DNA from 3 places in the Afipia massiliensis genome. Region 3 is predicted to be linked to each of the others. Evidence: predicted binding sites of a transcription regulator. Region 3 holds the regulator's gene; each other region holds the start of a gene.
The links. Region 3 encodes LexA, which represses DNA repair genes until DNA is damaged. Its sites were predicted from a motif close to TGTTCNNNNTGTGTTCNG; they were not measured.

Region 1 (6,370 bases), 2.0 Mb from region 3:
ATCGCCGTCAACGGCACCGTCAAGCTGCTGAAGTGGGCGGCGGAGCGCGGCGAAAAATTCGATCATTGCGTGCTGGGCGAACCGAGCAACGTCAACGAGATGGGCGACACCATTAAAACGGGGCGGCGCGGATCGCAATCCGGCACGCTGATTGTCGATGGCGTGCAGGGCCATGTCGCCTATCCGCACCGCGCGTCGAATCCCGTTCCGGATATCGCTGCGCTGATCGCGGCATTGAGCAGCGACCCACTGGACAAGGGGACCGATCATTTCCAGCCGTCGAACCTTGAGTTCACCTCGGTCGATGTCGGCAACACCGCATGGAACGTCATCCCCGCGCAGGCACGGGCACGCTTCAACATCCGCTACAACGATTGCCACACCCGCGAATCCCTGCGTGCGCTGATCGAAGAGCGCGTGACAAAGGCAAGCGGCAACCGCATCAAGGCGCATATCGCGTGGGAGCCGTCGAATGCTGACGTGTTCCGGACCAAGCCGGGACCGTTCACTGATCTCGTGGCCGCGGCCATCGAAGATGTCACCGGGCGCAAGCCGGACCTCAACACCGGCGGCGGCACGTCCGACGCGCGTTTCATCACGCATTACTGCCCGGTGCTGGAATTCGGCCTTGTCGGCCAGACCATGCACCAGATCGACGAACGCACGCCGGTGTCCGACCTCGACAAGCTTACGACAATCTATCGCGGCGTGCTGGATCGCTACTTCGCATGAGTGCTGAAAGCATGAGCGGTCACGTTATCATTCTCAGTGCGATCGACACCGAGCTGAACAAGGCGCGCGCACCTGAGGGCGTCGAGGTGATCTACACCGGCGTCGGCAAGATCAATGCGGCGAGCATCGCGACGCTGGCGGTGATGGCGCTGCAGCCGAAGCTCATCGTCAACTACGGCACCGCCGGCAAGATCGCCCACATCCACAACGGCCTTGTGGAGGTCGCGCACACTGTTCAGCGCGACATGGCGGCGATGCCGCTGGCGCCGCGCGGCCGCACGCCGTTCTCGCCGGAGATGGACCGGCTGTCCTCCGGTCACGGCAGCGTCGTCTGCGGCACCGGCGACAGCTTCGTTACGTCCGTCGATCCATGGCTGGTCGAGAACAACATCGACATTGTCGACATGGAGCTGTTCGCCATCGCTCATGTCTGCCAGCGCCACGGCGTACCATGGCGGGCATTCAAGTTCATCACCGATGCCGCCGATGAAAACGCCGCCGACCACTGGAACGAAAACGTTGCCAATGGCGAGGATTTGTTCTGGGATGTGATGAAGACGCTATCGTAACGGGGAATGCCCATGCAACGCCGCAACATCAACGCCGCCGACGCCCCGCAACCCTTCGGCTATGCGCAGGTCTGCGAGGTCAGCGGCGCGCAGCGCCTGGCCTTCGTCAGCGGACAGATTCCACAAACCGTGGATGGCACCGTGCCGGAGACGTTCGAGGCGCAATGCCGGCTGATCTGGGCCAATATCGAAAGCCAGCTCAAGGCCGTCGACATGACCCTCGCCGACGTCGTCAAGGTCACGGTGTTTCTGTCGGACCGGAAGTACGCGCTGGAGAACCGTACCGTTCGCCAGAGCGTCCTCGGCACCCTTGCCCCGGCCATGACGGTGATCATCGCCGGCATTTTCGACAGCAAGTGGCTGCTGGAAATCGAAGCCACAGCGGCGGCGTAAACTCCTCCCTCGCCCCGCTCTTGCGGCTCTTGGACCCTCTCCCCTTGTGGGAGAGGGTGGCGAGATTGAGTGAAACGAAATCGAGCCGGGTGAGGGGGTAATCTCCGTTTACACACGAGCGCATTTACCCCTCACCCGCCCTCGCTTTGCTCGGGCACCCTCTCCCACAAGGGGAGAGGGAAAGTGAGCGCAGCATCCGGCTCACCTAATACTCGACACGCACCAGATAAAGCCCGTCCGGCGGCGCGACAGGGCCGCACGCGGCGCGATCGCGAGCCTCAAGCGCGCGCCGCATATCCTCGGCTTTCCAGCGCCCGTGACCAACCCACACCAATGAGCCGACCATCGAGCGCACCTGACTGTGCAGGAACGACCGCGCCGAGGTGATGATGTTCACATCGTCGCCATCGCGCGTCACGTCGAGCGCATCGAGCGTCTTCTCCGGCGACTTCGCCTGACATTCAGTATCGCGGAACGTGGTGAAGTCGTGCTTGCCGACCAGCACCTGTGCGGCCTCCTGCATCGCCTCGACATTCAGCGGCCGCGCCACACGCCACGCATGCCCGACCTTAAGCGCGAGATTGGCCCGGTGATTGACAATCCGGTAAATGTAATGACGCTTGGTCGCTGAGAACCGCGCATCGAACGTCTCCGGCACAATCTCTGCTGACAGCACGCCGATGGGATTTGGCCGCAGATGCGCATTGAGCGCATCACGCACACGGTCCGCTCTATAATCCTTCACGAGGTCGATATGTGCGACCTGCCCGAGCGCATGCACGCCCGCGTCGGTACGGCCCGCACCGTTGACGCGGACATCGCCGCCGGTCATGGCCTTTACCGCGGCCTCCAGCGCGCCCTGCACGGAAGGGCCGTTGTCCTGATATTGCCAGCCGCAGTAGGGCGTGCCGTCATATTCGATAATGAGTTTGTAGCGGGGCATCAAACCACGACCCGCGCCGGCGGCTTCAATTGCGTGCCATTCAGAAATGCATCGGCTTTCATCGGTGGTTTTCCGGCGCGCTGCAATTCCAGAATCCGGATCGCGCCATCGCCGCAAGCAATGGTCAGCTTGTCATCCAGCAAATCGCCTGGCGCGCCAGAGCCCTTCGCCAGCTCGCAACGCAGCACCTTGATACGCACCGGCTCACCATCGATGACGATCTCGAACCACGCGCCGGGAAACGGCGACAGGCCGTGAATATGCCGCAGCACCTCGCGGGCAGGTTTGCTCCAGTCGATCCGCGCTTCGGCCTTGTCGATTTTCGCGGCGTAAGTGACGCCCTGCTCGCTCTGCTTGGTCAGTTGCAGGCCGCCGCGTGACAGCCCGCCCATCGCCCGCACCATCAGGTCAGCGCCCAGCGGCGCCAGCGTGTCGTGCAGGTCCTGTGCGGTCATCGTGTCGGTGATCGGCAGACGCTCGGCCATCGCGACATCGCCGGTGTCGAGCCCGACGTCCATCTTCATGACCATGACGCCGGACTCAGCATCGCCCGCCATGATCGCGCGGTTGAGCGGCGCGGCACCGCGCCAGCGCGGCAGCAATGACGCGTGGAGATTGAAACAGCCGAGCGATACGGCGTCGAGAATGTTTGCGGGCAGGATCATGCCGTAGGCGACCACCACTGCCGCGTCGGCATTGTGCGCGCGAAACTCCGCTTCGGCTTCCGGAGTCCTCAAGGTCTTTGGCGTCAGCACCGGGATGCCTAGCTGCCGCGCGGCCTGCTCCACCGGGGTCGCCTGCAATTTCATGCCGCGCCCTGCCGGCTTCGGCGCGCGCGTATACACCGCCGCGATCTCGTGACCGTGGTCCGCGAGCGTCAGCAGCGTCGGCACCGCGAAGTCCGGCGTGCCCATGAAGATCAGACGAAGCGGCATGCAAAAATCGCTTTCGGCGACTGGATTTATTTCGCCGCGAGCTTGGCGGCCTTGGTGAACTTCTTCATCACGCGGTCGCGCTTGAGCTTGGAGAGATAATCCACGAACAGAACGCCGTTGAGATGGTCGATTTCGTGCTGGATGCAGGTGGCGTAAAGTCCCTCGGCATCTTCCTCGTGAATCTTGCCATCGATGTCCATGAAGCGCACGCGCACCCGCGCCGGCCGCTCCACCTCTTCGTAGTATTCCGGAATCGAAAGGCAGCCCTCTTCGTAGACCGAGAGTTCCTCGGACGCCGACAGGATTTCCGGATTGATGAAAACGCGCGGTTCCTTCTCCCCCTCCTTCTTGGAGAGGTCCATGGTGATCAGCCGCAGCGGCACCGCGATCTGGATCGCGGCGAGACCGATGCCCGGCGCCTCGTACATGGTTTCGAACATGTCGTCGGCGAGTGCCCGGATCTCGGGCGTGATCTTTTCGACCGGCTTGGAAATCAGCCGCAGCTGCTTGTCGGGTAGGATGATGATGTCACGATTGGCCATGGGCGCGATGTAATGGGAGCGCCCGCCGCGGTCAAACCCGGCGTGACATCAGGCGCTTGGCCGGAAGCGAAAGTCGTTAACCGGTGATTAACCATAAAAATCAGGGAGTTGTTAACCATAAATGTTCCCCATTCGTTCGCATCTGGTCCCGAATCGGGTTACAACGGCGACATGAACGAGATCCTTTTCATTGTCGGCGATGTGCCGGTCCGCATGAGCGCTGCCCTCATCGCATTCGGCGCGCTGGCGCTGCTTTTGCTGCTGGCCATCGCCATCGTCATCGCCCGCTCTGGCCGCAAGGGTGCGGAGGCGGCCATGGCACAGGCCGTGCGCGCCGACGAGCTCGAGGAGCGGTTGGCCGAGGTGCTGCGGCTACAGAGCGAATCCACCGGCCGCGTTCATGAAATGGGACAGGCGCTGGTCGGGCGGCAGGCGGAGATGGCCCGCGCCGTCAACGAGCGGCTGGATTCGGTGACGCACCGCGTCGGCCAGTCGATGGAACAGACCACGCGCAACACAATGGATAGCCTGCGCGTGCTGCACGAACGCCTCGGCATCATCGACAACGCGCACAAGAATCTCACCGACCTCACCTCGCAGGTGACGACGCTACGCGACGTGCTCGCCAACAAGCAGTCGCGCGGCGCGTTCGGCCAGGCCCGCATGGAAGCCATCGTGCAGGACGGCATGCCGAAGGGCTCTTTCGCGTTCCAGCACACGCTGTCCAACAACAAGCGGCCGGACTGCGTGATATTCCTGCCGGACCAGCGGCCGCTGTGCGTCGATGCGAAATTCCCGCTGGAGGCTGTCACCGCACTGCGCGACGCGCGCAGCGACGAGGAAAAGAAATTCGCCACCCAGCGGCTGCGGCAGGACGTGATGAAGCACGTCACGGACATCGCCGACAAATACCTGATCCCCGGCGAAACGCAGGACACCGCCCTGATGTTCGTGCCGTCGGAATCGGTCTACGCAGAAATTCACGACGGTTTCGACGACGTGATCCAGAAGGCCTACCGCGCACGCATCGTGCTGGTGTCGCCGTCACTGCTGATGCTGGCCATCCAGGTGATGCAGCAAATTCTGAAGGACGCGCGGATGCGCGACGCGGCCGATCAGATCCGCACCGAAGTGATGCACATGTCGGACGACCTCGCCCGGCTGCGCGAGCGCGTCGTCAAGTTGCAGAAGGACTTCGGCAACGTGAACGAGGACGTGCGCCAGATCCTGATTTCCGCCGACAAGATCGAAAAGCGCGCCGGCCGTATCGAGGAACTGGATTTCAGCAAAGCCAGCGAGCCCACTGAGACGCCGCGCGTCGTTGCGTCCGGCGGACCCGATCTGTTTCCCACCCATCCGCTCCGCAAGTTGCAGGCGGGGGAGTAGCGTCAGCCTCTTCCGCGACCTTCCCGCGGTGCTGGCCACATACACGATGTCGTCCCCGCGCAGGCGGGGACCCATACTCCCTGAACTAACGATCCTGAATAAGTCCTCGGCGCAGCATCCGGGAAAACAACCTGGGCCGGTGGTTATGGGTCCCCGCCTGCGCGGGGACGACGCGGGGAAAGATCGCCCGAATCTGCTAACACCCCTGCATGACAGCGCCTGAAACCGTCAAACCGACGCCAGCTTCTGCCCGCACCTCGTGGCGTGAAGCGCTGGCGGTCTATCTGCAGCCTCGCGTGCTGATCGTGCTGGTCCTCGGCTTCTCATCCGGCCTCCCGCTGGCGCTGTCCGGCTCGACGCTCCTGGTATGGATGCGCGAATCCGGCGTCGATCTCGGCACCATCGGCCTGTTCGCCCTGGTCGGCACACCCTACACGCTGAAGTTTCTCTGGGCGCCGCTGGTGGACGCGCTGCACGTACCGCTGCTGACGAAGTGGCTGGGGCGACGGCGCGGCTGGCTGGTGTTCGCGCAATTGTTGCTGATCGCCGCGATTTTACTGCTCGCCGTTACCGATCCGGCGAAATCGCCGTTCTATGTCGCACTCGGTGCGTTGCTGGTCGCAGCCGCATCCGCCACGCAGGATATCGTGGTCGATGCCTTCCGCGTCGAGAGCCTGCCCGAGAGAGAACAAGCCGCCGGCATGGCCTCATACGTCGCGGCCTATCGTGTCGGTATGCTGATCTCGACCGCCGGCGCGCTGTTTCTGGTCAGCGGTTTTGAAGCCACCGGCCTGACCAAATCCATCGCCTGGATGTGGGGCTACATCGCAATGGCGGCGATGGTGCTGATCGGCATGATCGCAGCGCTCA
Region 2 (6,370 bases), 1.7 Mb from region 3:
GGTCGCCGTGGAGACCATCTCCACATTGACCGTCGCCGCGATCATCCGCGCGATGCGCGCCACCTGGCCTGTGGGACGCGCATAGGACGCGAGCCGCTTCTTCACGCTCTTGGCCTTGCCGACATAGAGCACATCGTTGGCCGCATTGAGCATGCGATAGACGCCGGGCGAGGTCGGAGCGAGTTTTACCGCACGCTCGATGGCGGCGCGGCCGATGGCGAGTGTGGCTTCGCCTGCGAATTCGGCGGACTCATCGTCCTGTTCCGGAAGCCGTGCTTCCTCATCGTCCTCGGCGACGGCGATCGATGCCGGATCGACATCCTGTCCGCGCAGGTTCCGCGGCGACGGTTCCTGCGGAAGCGGCGTCGATGCCGGCTGTTCGGGCGGCTGTGCGGGATCGGAGGTGTCGTGAATCATGACCAGTACTTAAGAGCTGCGAATGAATTCATCCAGCATGGCCCACACGCACGGAGGAACCCGAACGGGTTTTGGTCCGGCAACGCTGCGGCCCGATTTGTAACACTTTCTTAAGGATGTGAAGGGGGCTGCGGGCCGCCTTAACGAGTGTTTAACGTAAAACTATCGATAAATTTTACGAAGAAAAGGTGGGCTTTCGTAACCACGCGGGGTCCGCCGCGCCACGTTGGTCAAACAACGGCCACGCCGGCGCGCGCGTGAGGAGAGTAAGATGAAGAAGACGATTTCCGGCGCGATTGTCGCCGCGACATGTATGACCGCATCGGCGCACGCCGCCGACATCTACGGCCGCCGCCCCTATGCGCAGCCCTACACGGTCAATCAACCGCTCGCCAACAGCTGGATCGGGCCGTATATCGGCGGCAATCTCGGCTACGGCTGGGGCGACGTTTCCAACAGCGGAGCGAAGCCGTCGGGCGTGCTCGGCGGTCTTCAGGTCGGTTACAACTGGCAGTCCGGCGCGTGGGTGGCCGGCATCGAGGGCGATCTGCAGCTCAATTCGTCGGACGATACGTTCGCTGCGTGGAAATTCTCCAACCCCTGGTTCGGCACCGTGCGCGGCCGCGTGGGTTACGCTTTCAACAACGTGCTGCTCTACGGCACCGGCGGTCTCGCTTTCGGCGCGCTGAAAGTCGAGCGGCCCGGCGGCTTCTCGGAGAGCAACACCTCGGCTGGCTGGACGATCGGCGCCGGTGCGGAATTCGCGATCAACCAGAACTGGTCGGCCAAGGTCGAATATCTTTACGTCGATCTCAGCGAGAAGAACTTCCTGATGACCGGTCTGCCGAACGGCTATCACTTCAGCACGGTCCGCCTCGGCGTCAACTACCGCTTCTGACCGGCGCTGCGCGGTCACACTCCATCAATCCCGGGCCCCGCGCCCGGGATTTTCATTTGCGGGGTTTAATCCCGAGGATGCGTCAGGGCGAAACGACGAGATCGACCGCCTTCGGTCCCTTGCCCTTCTTGTCAGGCTCGACTTCAAAAGTAATACGCTGTCCTTCGATCAAATCCTTCAATCCAGCACGCTCGACTGCGGTGATATGTACGAACACATCGCGTCCGCCGTCGTCCGGCTTGATGAATCCGTATCCGCGTTCGGCATTGAAGAACTTGACGACACCTGTCATGGCCATCGGGAACCCCTCCCCGCATTGCACCTCCGGCGCGCAACGCGCGTCGGCCAGGCCCGGCATTCACTGCCGGAAAGCGGCGGCCTTGGAGAACGCCTCCAAAAACAGGGAGCGCCCGGGGCCTCTCGTCATTCCGCCGCGGCCATTCGCGGGCGCGGGACGTAAAAGCCGACCTTCACGGCTGTAGCATAATACGGTTCCCGGCAAATTGGCCATGCCGCATTTGGGGTATTCGTGCGCATGGAATCCAGGCACGCATCAAGCGCTGCGCGTGCAGTGCGTCAGGCTCTGACGGCTTCCACCCGGAAGCGGCCGGCGCCTCCGAGACCGAGCGGCTTCTCAAGCTCGTGCAGGATCGCCTTCAACTCCGCAGCCAACGTCCACGGCGGATTGACGATCAACAGACCGGCGGACACCAATCCTGAGTCCTGCGTCTGCGGCGCGACGCTGAATTCGACGCGCAGGCATTTTGTGTCGCCGCCGGCGTTCGCCACGCGCGCCACTTGATCCGCCAGGGTGTCGGTGGCGCGGCGTTCTTTCACCGGATACCAGAGCATGTAGATGCCGGTCGGCCATTTGGCGTGCGCCGCGCTGAAGCCATCCGCCAGCCGCTTGAACTCGTCGCGGCTCTCGAACGGCGGATCGATCAGCACCAGCCCGCGCCGCTCGTTCGGCGGCACGAATGCCGGCAACCCGGTCCAGCCATCGAGATCGACCACGCGCGCCTGCGTGTCGCGGCGCAATGCGGAAATCAGTTGCTTGCGTGCGTTCGGCTCCAGTTCGCAGGCGACCAGACTGTCCTGCGGCCGCAGCAGCGCGCGCGCGACCAACGGCGATCCCGGATAGGCGGTGAGATCGCGCTGCGGATTGAACGCGCGCACGATGTCGAGATAGGGCGCGACCAGCGCCATGACCGGTTCGGACAAACGCGCCTGCATCAGCCGCGCGATGCCGGTGCGCCATTCGCCGCCGCGCTCTGCCTCGCTGCTGGTCAGATCGTACAGCCCGGCGCCGGCATGGGTATCGATCACGCGGAACGCGGCCGGCTTCTCGTGCAGATAGGTGAGGATGCGCACCAGCACGATGTGCTTGATGACATCGGCGAAGTTTCCGGCGTGGAATGCGTGACGGTAGTTCATGGCGCGACAGTTACGACATCGCGCGAGGAAAGTAACGCACGTAACGCAGGTGAAATCCGTCATCCTGAGGTGCGAGCTCTTGCGAGCCTCGAAGGATAACGATTCAGAAGGCGGATGTTTTGCCGTCGCCCTTCGAGGCCTCCGCTACGCTACGGCACCTCAGGGTGACGGCGCAAACTCACCCCCCGCGCACCGGCGGCATCACCACCTTGTCGCGGCGGCAGGCGCGGCGGTCGATCTCCTCGCAGGCACGGAACTGCAGGTCCTTGCTCATGCAGATGCGCACCTCACTGAGACGCTTGCTGTCGCAGGTCACCGCAATGGCCGAACTTGAGAGGCCGGGATTGGCTTTGATGAAGGCATCCTCGATGTCAGCGGGCGCAACGAGTCTGGTGTCGGCCAGTTCGAGATATTCGGCCGGAATCTTCACCGCTGCGCGAGCCTTGCGGGTGGTTTCGAAATAGGCGCGGGCACCCAGCCCCGAGCAGGTGCCGTGCTTGTCCCATTCATTGTAGATCAGGCCCGGCGCCGGCATCAGATCGAGCATCGAGGTCATGACCTTGCGGTCGAGTCGCGGCGACGGCCGCTGGCAGTAGTTCGGAAAGCCGCGATCGTATTGCGGCCACAGCCCGTGCACGACGAAAGAAAACGGCCGGCCGGCGCATTGGGTCTGGATGCCGCGGCCGGAATTGCCGCGCTCACTCGCGGCCTGACAGAACGACGGCGACCACGACAGTGCGAGTACGTAGAAGTCGAACTCGCCGGGCGCATTCTGGCGATGATCCTGCGCCGATGCGGAGCCCGCGACGACGCCGGCCATCACGAGGCCGAGCAGCGGGGCGGCGAACCGGCGGAACAACGACTCAGTGCGTAAAAACCCAAATGAAAAAACAGCGGCCGACGAACCAGACCTGAAACCGAACATGGCGACGCCCCCACCCCTCTCCGCATCCTCCGGTCAGCGCCGGGTCGCTCGTGCGGACTACGCAATGCTTAAAGCCTAGTCAGGCCAAAAGAACATTTCAAGAACAAAATCGCCTCGTCCACCGCAACGCGGACGGGGCGACCCGAATCACGAATCGATTTTGCGAAGCTTTAAGGCCGCGCGGCCTTGCAGGACGGGTTGTAGGCCCAGTTGCGGTCGAGGCCGACCACACACCATTCGACGCCCGAATCGAATCCGGCGAAGCCGCCGTCCTCGATGACCGAAAAATGCACCTGACGCGCGCGGCCATCGTTCAGCATGGCGCTGGCGGTGCAGAAGCGACGTGGAATGCTGTCATTGGCCCAGGCGCGGAAAGCCACCTCGTGGACGTTGGCGTAGCCTGTAATTACAAGCGCCGAATTCCAGAACTTGCTCTCTTTTTCCGCGAACTGCTGGGAAATGGTCCCGAGCGCTTCGCTGCAGGGGCGTATGGCGCCGTCGTAGCGCGGGCCGGACAGCCAGATGCCGCGCTCCAGGACACCGGCGGCCTCGGCCGCAGGGCTGAATGCCGTCAGGCCGGCCATGGCGCCAAGCGCCAAGGCAAGAGTCAGTTTCCGGATTGTCGAGAAAAGGTCGCGCATGAAGGCGGTCCACCGAATGGTCGTTGCGTCGGAAGGTGCCGCGAAGCCGTCAGCCGGTCAAGTGCAGCGCGGCAACACTCGGCCACCAACCCCCATCGAATCGCGCCGGCGTTCTTTCCATGGCAGCCCGACCGCCTTATGGTGAGGGTGGAATCGAACGGAGAGCATGATGCGAGCGACTGGAACGGTGATCCTGACAGCAGTTTTGGGGACCCTTGCGCTGACGCCCGCAAACGCGTTTGTCGACACGGTGCCACCCTTCAAGGGCAACGACACCGGCGGCATCATCGCCTATTCGCTCTACAAGGAAGGCGCGGACATCAAGGCGATGGCGGTCGATCATTGCGCCCGCTACGGCAAGGCCGTGAAACTGACCGGCACCGATGCCCAGTACGGCGGCTATATTTCCTTTGCCTGCGTCTGGGTCCATCCGGGCCATCTCGATCGGCCGCTGCGGGTCGGCTACTGACGACACCATTTCTGCGACGTGAAACCGCGGTCGTCCCCGCGAAGGCGGGGACCCATATTCCCTGTCATTGAACTTTATGAAGTTGCTGCCCCGTCCGCATCCAACCGGGTCGCCCGGTGGTTATGGATCCCCGCTTTCGCGGGGATGACGACCGAGGTTGTGTCGGTTCACTACTTCCCGATCTTCCAGGGATCGTACTTCTCTTTCGAATCCGGGACATTCTTCATGGCGGCCCTGGCGGCGGCCTCTTCCCGGGCCATGCGCTTCTGCCGGTCCTCGCCCTGGGGCTGCGAAGCACCCGTATCGCCGCCGGGACGCCCCCTGCCCTGCGCATGAACCTGTCCGGAAAACAGCATCACGGCCGCGGCGGCAATCAGCACGAGTCTCATCGGACGTCTCCGTTGGCGAACGGCCGGAAACCTAGCCTCGTTCGAGGCTCCGGAACAATCAGAAATGCTCGAAAGGGACCGGCGCGGGCCGCATCAACTGACGCCGAACCGCTTTTCGAACGCCGCGATATTGATCACGCCGCGCCGATGGGTGCCGTCGCCGATCTTGCGGGACCCGTCCCAGGCTTCGACATCGAACAGCACGCTCTTGGCGTCGATCTGGCGCACGCGCGACGTCACGCGCACCGTGCGCCCGACTGGCGTCGCCGCCAGATGCCGGACATTCACCTCCATGCCGACGCTGACATAGCCCTCCGGCAACAGGTCGGCGATGGAGGCGGTGCTGGCCTTTTCCATGTGCAGGATCATGACCGGGGTCGCATAGACAGCCGGCATGGTCGACAGGAAATGCTGCACCGTCATGTCGTGCGCAACGGTCACAACCGTTTCACCGGGAATGCCGACGGCGACTTTCTCAAGCACGTTCATGCTGGCGTCCTGAGGCTTACTTCGCTGCGGCCTTGCGCTCGAGGAAGGTCTTGCCGCCCTTCATCTTGTGGGTCAGCGGCGCTTCATTGATCTGCACCGTCACGACTTCCGCATCGACACCGAGGTTCTTCACCAGCGCCTGGGTGATGTCGAACATCATGCCCTTCTTCTGATCGTCGGTGCGTCCGGCGGCCATGTTCACGATAACCTCAGGCATTGTTGCTTCCTTTTGTTTGTGACGCCTAAGTGGCGTTCGTCTGCTTTCTCTTTCCCTCTCCCCTTGTGGGAGAGGGTGCCCGAGAGAAGCGAGGGCGGGTGAGGGGGTGATGAATTCCGCCCCCTCACCCGGCTCGATCTCGTTTCACTCGATCTCGCCACCCTCTCCCACAAGGGGAGAGGGTGAAATTCACTTCCAAACCACATTATGCCGCGCGAGCACCTTGCGCACGGCTTCGACCAGTTCGCTTTCCTTCGCGGCAAACTGCGCCTCGGCTTGCTTCTGCAGATAGTCGTCGCGATTGCCGGTGTCTCCGGCAATTTCCGCGCCGATGATCAGATCCTTGATCTGCACCTCGCCCTTTGCCTTTTCGTCGCCGCCCTGAATGACGACGCACGGCGAATTGCGCCGGTCGGCATACTTGAATTGCACGCCGAGATTGTTCTTCGGATTGCCGAGATAGAGTTCGGCGCGGATGCCCGAATTGCGCA
Region 3 (6,370 bases):
CGCTTCGCGACGTGCTGGAGGGCAAGCAGAACGCCTACCGCAACGTCGCGCTTCTGAATGCCGCCGCAGCCCTCGTGGTTGCCGGCAAGGCCAAGGATCTGAAGGAAGGCGTTGCGCTCGGCACCAAGGCGCTGGACACTGGCGCGGCGGCGGACAGGCTCAAGCGCCTCGTCGCTGTCTCCAATGCTTGAGGAGCGATTACCTTTGTCGGACATCCTCGAAAAGATCGAAACCTACAAGCGCGAGGAAATCGCCGCCTCCAAGCGTGCGCTTCCGCTGGCCGAAGTCGAGGCGCGCGCCAAGGCCGCCTCCGCGCCGCGCGGTTTCGTCAACGCCATTCGCGGCAAGATCGCACGCGGTGACTATGCGTTGATCGCCGAGATCAAAAAGGCGTCTCCCTCGAAGGGACTCATTCGAGCCGACTTCGACCCTCCCGCTCTCGCCAAAGCTTACGAGGCCGGCGGCGCTGCGTGTCTTTCGGTGCTGACCGATACGCCATCGTTCCAGGGTTCGCTCGCATTCATGGTCGCCGCGCGCGCTGCGGTCTCGCTGCCGGTGCTGCGCAAGGATTTTATGTACGACACCTATCAGGTGGCAGAAGCCCGCGCGCATGGCGCCGACTGCATCCTGATCATCATGGCCGCGCTCGACGACACTGCGGCGAAGGATATCGAGGACGCAGCCTTCGCACACGGCATGGACGTGCTGCTGGAAGTTCACAATCGCGAGGAACTCGACCGCGCATTGAAGCTGCGCTCGCCGTTGCTCGGCGTGAACAACCGCAACCTGCGTACCTTCGAGACGACGCTGGCCACCAGCGAAGAACTCGCGCCGCTGATCCCGACGGATCGCATCAGCGTCGGCGAAAGCGGAATCTTCGCACCGGAGGATCTCGCGCGTCTCGCAAAGGTCGGCATGTCGACCTTCCTCGTCGGCGAAAGCCTGATGCGTCAGGCCGATGTGACGACCGCGACCCGCACCCTGCTCGCTCGTAACGACGCGCAACGCGCCACCGGGACGCGCTGAGCCGTGGCCAAAGAGAAATCAAAGAAGAAAGCAAGCGCCGCCCTTACCCACATCGATGCCAAGGGCGAAGCCCGCATGGTCGACGTGTCGGCCAAGCCGGACACCGAACGCGTGGCGGTGGCCGAAGGCCGTGTCATCATGACCCGCAAGACGCTTGATCTCATCGTCAAAGGCAACGCCGCCAAGGGCGACGTGCTGGGCACCGCGCGCGTCGCCGGCATCATGGCGGCGAAGCGCACGTCCGATCTCATTCCGCTTTGCCATCCATTGGCGCTGTCGAAAGTCACGCTCGACATCACACCCGACACCAAGCTGCCGGGCTGCCGCGTGCGCGCCACGGTGAAGGTCAAAGGCCCCACCGGCGTCGAGATGGAAGCGCTGACCGCCGTGTCGGTGGCGTGCCTCACCATCTACGACATGGTGAAGGCCGTGGAGCGCGGCATCCAGATCGAAGCCATCCGCCTGGTCGAGAAAAAGGGCGGAAAATCCGGTCACTACCTGGCCGATTACTGAGGAGCGTCCTATGGCGCTGATGCCGGTCGCCGACGCCTATGTCGCCGTTCTCAAGGACGCCAGCGCCCTTCCCGAAGAAACCGTTGCGCTCACCGATGCGTTTCATCGCACGCTCTCCCGCGACGTTGCAGCCCTTCGCACCCAGCCGCCCGTCGCGCTGTCGGCGATGGATGGCTACGCGGTGCGCGCGGCGGATGCGGTGCCGGGCGCGCGGCTGAAAGTGATCGGCGAAGTCGCGGCCGGACGGCCGTTCAATCAAGCCATTGGCGCGGGACAGGCAGCGCGCATCTTCACCGGCGGCGTTGTTCCCGGCGGCGTCGACGCCGTCGTCATTCAGGAAGACACCACGCGCGACGGCGAGTTCGTCATCGTCAACGAAGCCATCGCAGAGGGAAAGAACATCCGCCCCGCCGGCATCGATTTCCGCGAAGGCGACGTGCTGCTGCCGCGCGGTTCGTGGCTCAATGATCGCGCCCTGGCGTTAGCCGCAAGCATGAACCATCCGCAGTTGCCGGTGCACCGCCGCCCGAAGGTCGCGATCCTCGCCACCGGCGACGAGCTGGTCGCGCCGGGCACGACGCCCGGCCCCGGCCAGATCGTCTACAGCAATCTGTTTTCTCTCAGCGCACTGGTGCGAAGCGAAAGCGCGGAGGTCATCGATCTCGGCATCGCGTGCGACACGCTTGAATCCACCGCGAACGGAATCAGCCGCGCACGCGACCTCGGCGCGGACGTTCTCGTCACCACCGGCGGCGCGTCGGTCGGCGATCACGATCTCGTTCAGGCTGCGCTGAAAGCCGAAGGCTTCGACATGGCCTTCTGGAAGATCGCGCTGCGCCCCGGCAAACCGATGATGCACGGGCGGCTCGACACGATGCGCGTGCTCGGGCTGCCTGGAAATCCGGTGTCGTCCTATGTCTGCGCCTTCCTGTTTCTGGTGCCGCTGATCCGCGCGCTCTCGGGGCGGACGAGCGTCGATCATCTGCTTGAACGCGCCGTGCTTGGGCGCGAATTGCCTGCCAACGACAAGCGGCAGGATTATCTACGGGCGCGGCTCACGCCCGGCAGCGACGGCTTGCCTGTCGCAACCTCCGTGGGCGCGCAGGACAGCTCGCTTGTAGCCAATCTGGCCGCGTCCGATGCGCTGATCGTCCGCGCCCCCCATGCGCCAGCCGCCCCGGCTGGCTCGCCCTGCACGATCCTCCGGCTTCCCGGCTGATCCCTAAACCCTCCCGCCGTTCACGAGAAATTAAGGGGTTGCGGAACACATATGGAACATATAGTGTTCGTTCATGATTTGTTTCGAGTGACTCGCACCCCTTAAGTGTCCTTCCCGTACTTCTTTCAGTGGGATCTAAAGAGGCGCGGCATCGGCTCAAAACTCGAGATTCTAGGGATCGGGGACCAATTCAGATGCTGACACGCAAACAATACGAGCTTCTGCGCTTCATCAACGAGCGGCTCAAGGAAGCTGGTGTTCCGCCCTCCTTCGACGAAATGAAGGACGCGCTGGACCTGCGTTCCAAGTCCGGCATCCACCGGCTCATTACCGCCCTTGAAGAACGCGGCTTCATCCGCAGGCTCGCCAACCGGGCCCGCGCCATCGAGGTCATCAAGCTTCCCGAACTCGGCGCCAATCCGGGCGGCGCACGCCGCGGCTTCACCCCGAGCGTCATCGAAGGCAACCTCGGAAAGGTTCGCGCGAACACCTCCGCCGGTCCCGACGAGGATGTGAGCTACCCCGTTTCCGTACCGGTCATGGGCCGGATCGCGGCAGGTACACCGATCGAGGCGCTGCAGACCCGCAGCCACACCATCAGCGTGCCGCCCGACATGCTCGGGTCCGGCGAACACTACGCCCTCGAAGTGCGCGGCGATTCCATGATGGAAGCTGGTATTCTCGACGGCGATACCGTGCTGATCCAGCGCAACGAGAGCGCCGACACCGGCGACATCGTGGTGGCGCTGATCGATGAGGAAGAAGCCACCTTGAAGCGCTTCCGGCGCCGCGGTGCGTCCATCGCGCTCGAGCCTGCCAACGCGGCTTACGAGGTCCGTATCCTTCCGCCCAATCGCGTGCGCATTCAGGGCAAGCTGATCGGGCTCGTTCGGAAGTATTGAGTTCGGTTTGGCACGAACTGAAAAAATGGTCCGGCGCCATTCCGGGGCGCGAGCGCTTGCGAGCGAACCCGGAATCCAGAAACTGCTTCCACCGAACCCTGCTGGATTCCGGATCAACCCGCTGCGCAGCCTGTCCGGAATGACAGCGCGATCAATCATCAGGCTGGAGATCACTTTCCGTCGGCGTGGCGTCGACCGGCTGGACCGGACGGTTTAGCCGGACAGCAGAGACGTCAGACTCGTCTTCAACATTTGCCGGTGACCAGGGCCGATCCACGCCGCGCGGCCGGTTAGCCGTGATCGCGTAGCCGTCCGCTGTTTTGCGCAAGGCCAGCGTCCCTCGCCTGCGCAGCATCTCCTGATCCAGCACCATGGCCGCGCAGTCGGTGGGCGGTTGCCGAAGCGTCACGATGACCGCGGCCCGCGCGCAATCGTCCGCGAATGCGTCAGGCTTCAGTGTCAGCGCAATGGTCGAACCATCCGCCGCCTGCACCACGCATCCGGACGTGTCGCACGAGACACCGTCGGTCAGCGACGCATCGATTGCCTTGCGCATGTCGGCATCGGCCGCGAGCCATTCGCGCGACAGGAACGCGTCCTTTCCGGTGCGCATCAGGCGCAGCCTGCCGTCCTTCCCCCGCACCGCGACCGTATGTCCGTCTCCGGCAACAAGGATGTCCGGCTGCGGCGTGGTCAGTGCCCAGACCGTTGCCAGCGCGATCAGCCCTGCGCCCGCCCAGCGCAGCGGTGTCCGTAGCAGGCCGAGCGCGATGATGCCTGCGCTCATCACCGCCAGCGGGCCGGTCCCGAATGACGCGATCCGCCCGATGGCGCCCGGGAGCGCGGCAACCCATTGCGCTACCGCCACCATCCAGCCGATGCCGACATCCATCAGCCGCCAGAACAGGCCGTCGAATCCGAACGGCATGGCGAGCAGTCCCAGCAGTCCGGCCGGCATCACCAACACTGAGACCACCGGCATCGCCGCGAGATTGGCCAGCACGCCGTAGGGCGTGACGCGATGAAAATGAAACGCCGCGTAAGGCATGGTCGCAAACCCTGCGACGAGCGATGCCAGCGCCAGCATCGTGATCTCACGCCCGCCCCAGAGCGCCGCGCGCGCCACCTGCGCATTGTCAGGTGACGCAAACAGATTCGGCATGCCGATCTGGACTAGCGCGACTAATCCCAGCGTCGCCGCGAACGACATCTGGAAGCTCGGATGCACCAATGCTTCCGGCGCGATCAGCAGCACGATCATGGCCGCCACGGCGAGCGTGCGAAACGTGATCGCGCGCCGGTCCACCATCACGGCGATCAGCACCACCGCCGTCATGAAGAACGAGCGCTGCGTCGCGACTTCCGCGCCCGACAGCAGAAGATAGAAGGCGGCGGCGAGCAGCGCCGCAACGGCCGACCATTTCTTGATCGGGAACGTCACGGTGAGCGCGGGAAACAGCGCCAGTAGCGCACGCACCGCGAAGAACACGACGCCCGCCACCACCGCCATGTGATAGCCGGAGATCGACAGCACATGGCCGAGCCCGGAAATGAACATGGCGTCGTTGACCGGGGCGGAGATCGCATCGCGGCGTCCGGTGAGCAACGCCGTTGCAATGGCGCGGTTGTCGCCGCTGAGCACGCTGCGAATGCGCGCGTCGATCGCATCGCGCATGCCCTGCATCGTGGCTGCATAGCGCAGATAGGTGCCGCCACTGCGCGGCGCCTCGACGGTCTTGATCGCGCCCATGGCGAAGCCTGATGCGCCGATGCCTTGGAAATACATATCGCGTCCGAAGTCGTAACTCCCCGGACGCAGCGGCGAGAGCGGCGGCAGCAGTCTCGCCTTGAGCTCAACAAAGCTGCCAACCGCAGGCGCAGTGCCTTTCTTGACAGACAGCCGCACGCGCTCGAGTTTGATCCCGCCGCGCGGCGATTCCATTTCTTCGACACGCAGCACGAAGCGATCGGTGCGTTCGCGCTCGTCGCGGGTTTCGACAAAGCCCTTCATCGTCACCGAGAACATCGGACGCGCCAGCACACCATGAGCGACGCGCGCGGTTTTCAGCGCCGCCGTCGCGAAGCCCGCGGACAACGCGGCCAGCATCACCACGAGAGGAAAGATGCGACTCCGCCGCGCGAAGAACGCAGCGACACAGAGCGCGAGCGCCGTGACAGCAGCGACCGAGGCCACAGGCTCGCGATCCACCGCGAAGTAAGCGGCGATGCCCGCGCCGAACGCGACCGGCACCCACGGCAACAACCGGCCCGGCCCGGCTTCCGCCGCGACCCAGTTCCGGATCTTTTCAGTCAGAAATGCGGATCCGCGCTCGGCGGCATCGCCGGCATCTGCGCGCACGGCACCGCGCGGCGGCCATGTGATGGCCCGCCCCGCCCGGCCTTGGGATCGCGTCTGATGCTCGCCCCCGCCCGCCATCGCTTCGCTCCGGCATCGCTTTCGCAATGCTAGCGGAAGCGATCAGCCAAACCAGCGGAACGGATACAGAATGGACGCATATATTCTTTAGATGCCCCGTCCTGAAAAATTGACCGGAAATGCGGTCATTAAAACGAGAGACAGGCCGTCATTGCGAGCGAAGCGAAGCAATCCACCTTTGGGAAAACAAGAACTGGATTGCTTCGTCGCAAGTGCTCCTCGCAAAGACGAAGTACGAAAGCTTGCAGCGCGTCGGTATCTCTAGCTCCCTGC

Region 1: a site for LexA is predicted at 4,237-4,254, ahead of YH63_RS09440 (DNA recombination protein RmuC). Genes of this name have one in related genera too.
Region 2: a site for LexA is predicted at 3,763-3,780, ahead of YH63_RS11120 (ribonuclease T2). Genes of this name have one in related genera too.

What each region holds. Positions count from the first base shown of each region.
Region 1 is NZ_LBIA02000001.1:1,998,659-2,005,028, reverse strand. Features, by position in the region: gene dapE (succinyl-diaminopimelate desuccinylase) at 1-732, shown strand, start outside; gene YH63_RS09465 (5'-methylthioadenosine nucleosidase) at 744-1,301, shown strand; gene YH63_RS09460 (RidA family protein) at 1,314-1,694, shown strand; gene truA (tRNA pseudouridine(38-40) synthase TruA) at 1,900-2,637, opposite strand; gene fmt (methionyl-tRNA formyltransferase) at 2,637-3,572, opposite strand; gene def (peptide deformylase) at 3,599-4,114, opposite strand; gene YH63_RS09440 (DNA recombination protein RmuC) at 4,286-5,500, shown strand; gene YH63_RS09435 (AmpG family muropeptide MFS transporter) at 5,710-6,370, shown strand, end outside.
Region 2 is NZ_LBIA02000001.1:2,331,780-2,338,149, reverse strand. Features, by position in the region: gene uvrC (excinuclease ABC subunit UvrC) at 1-417, opposite strand, end outside; gene YH63_RS11135 (outer membrane protein) at 689-1,315, shown strand; gene YH63_RS11130 (cold-shock protein) at 1,398-1,613, opposite strand; gene YH63_RS11125 (23S rRNA (adenine(2030)-N(6))-methyltransferase RlmJ) at 1,892-2,749, opposite strand; gene YH63_RS11120 (ribonuclease T2) at 2,928-3,674, opposite strand; gene YH63_RS11115 (hypothetical protein) at 3,845-4,315, opposite strand; gene YH63_RS11110 (hypothetical protein) at 4,485-4,784, shown strand; gene YH63_RS11105 (hypothetical protein) at 4,955-5,173, opposite strand; gene YH63_RS11100 (thioesterase family protein) at 5,267-5,662, opposite strand; gene YH63_RS11095 (tautomerase family protein) at 5,679-5,879, opposite strand; gene hisS (histidine--tRNA ligase) at 6,069-6,370, opposite strand, start outside.
Region 3 is NZ_LBIA02000001.1:4,027,724-4,034,093, forward strand. Features, by position in the region: gene trpD (anthranilate phosphoribosyltransferase) at 1-191, shown strand, start outside; gene trpC (indole-3-glycerol phosphate synthase TrpC) at 205-1,026, shown strand; gene moaC (cyclic pyranopterin monophosphate synthase MoaC) at 1,030-1,539, shown strand; gene YH63_RS19400 (molybdopterin molybdotransferase MoeA) at 1,550-2,758, shown strand; gene lexA (transcriptional repressor LexA) at 2,953-3,660, shown strand; gene YH63_RS19410 (ComEC/Rec2 family competence protein) at 3,812-6,097, opposite strand; gene YH63_RS19415 (glutamine--tRNA ligase/YqeY domain fusion protein) at 6,359-6,370, opposite strand, start outside.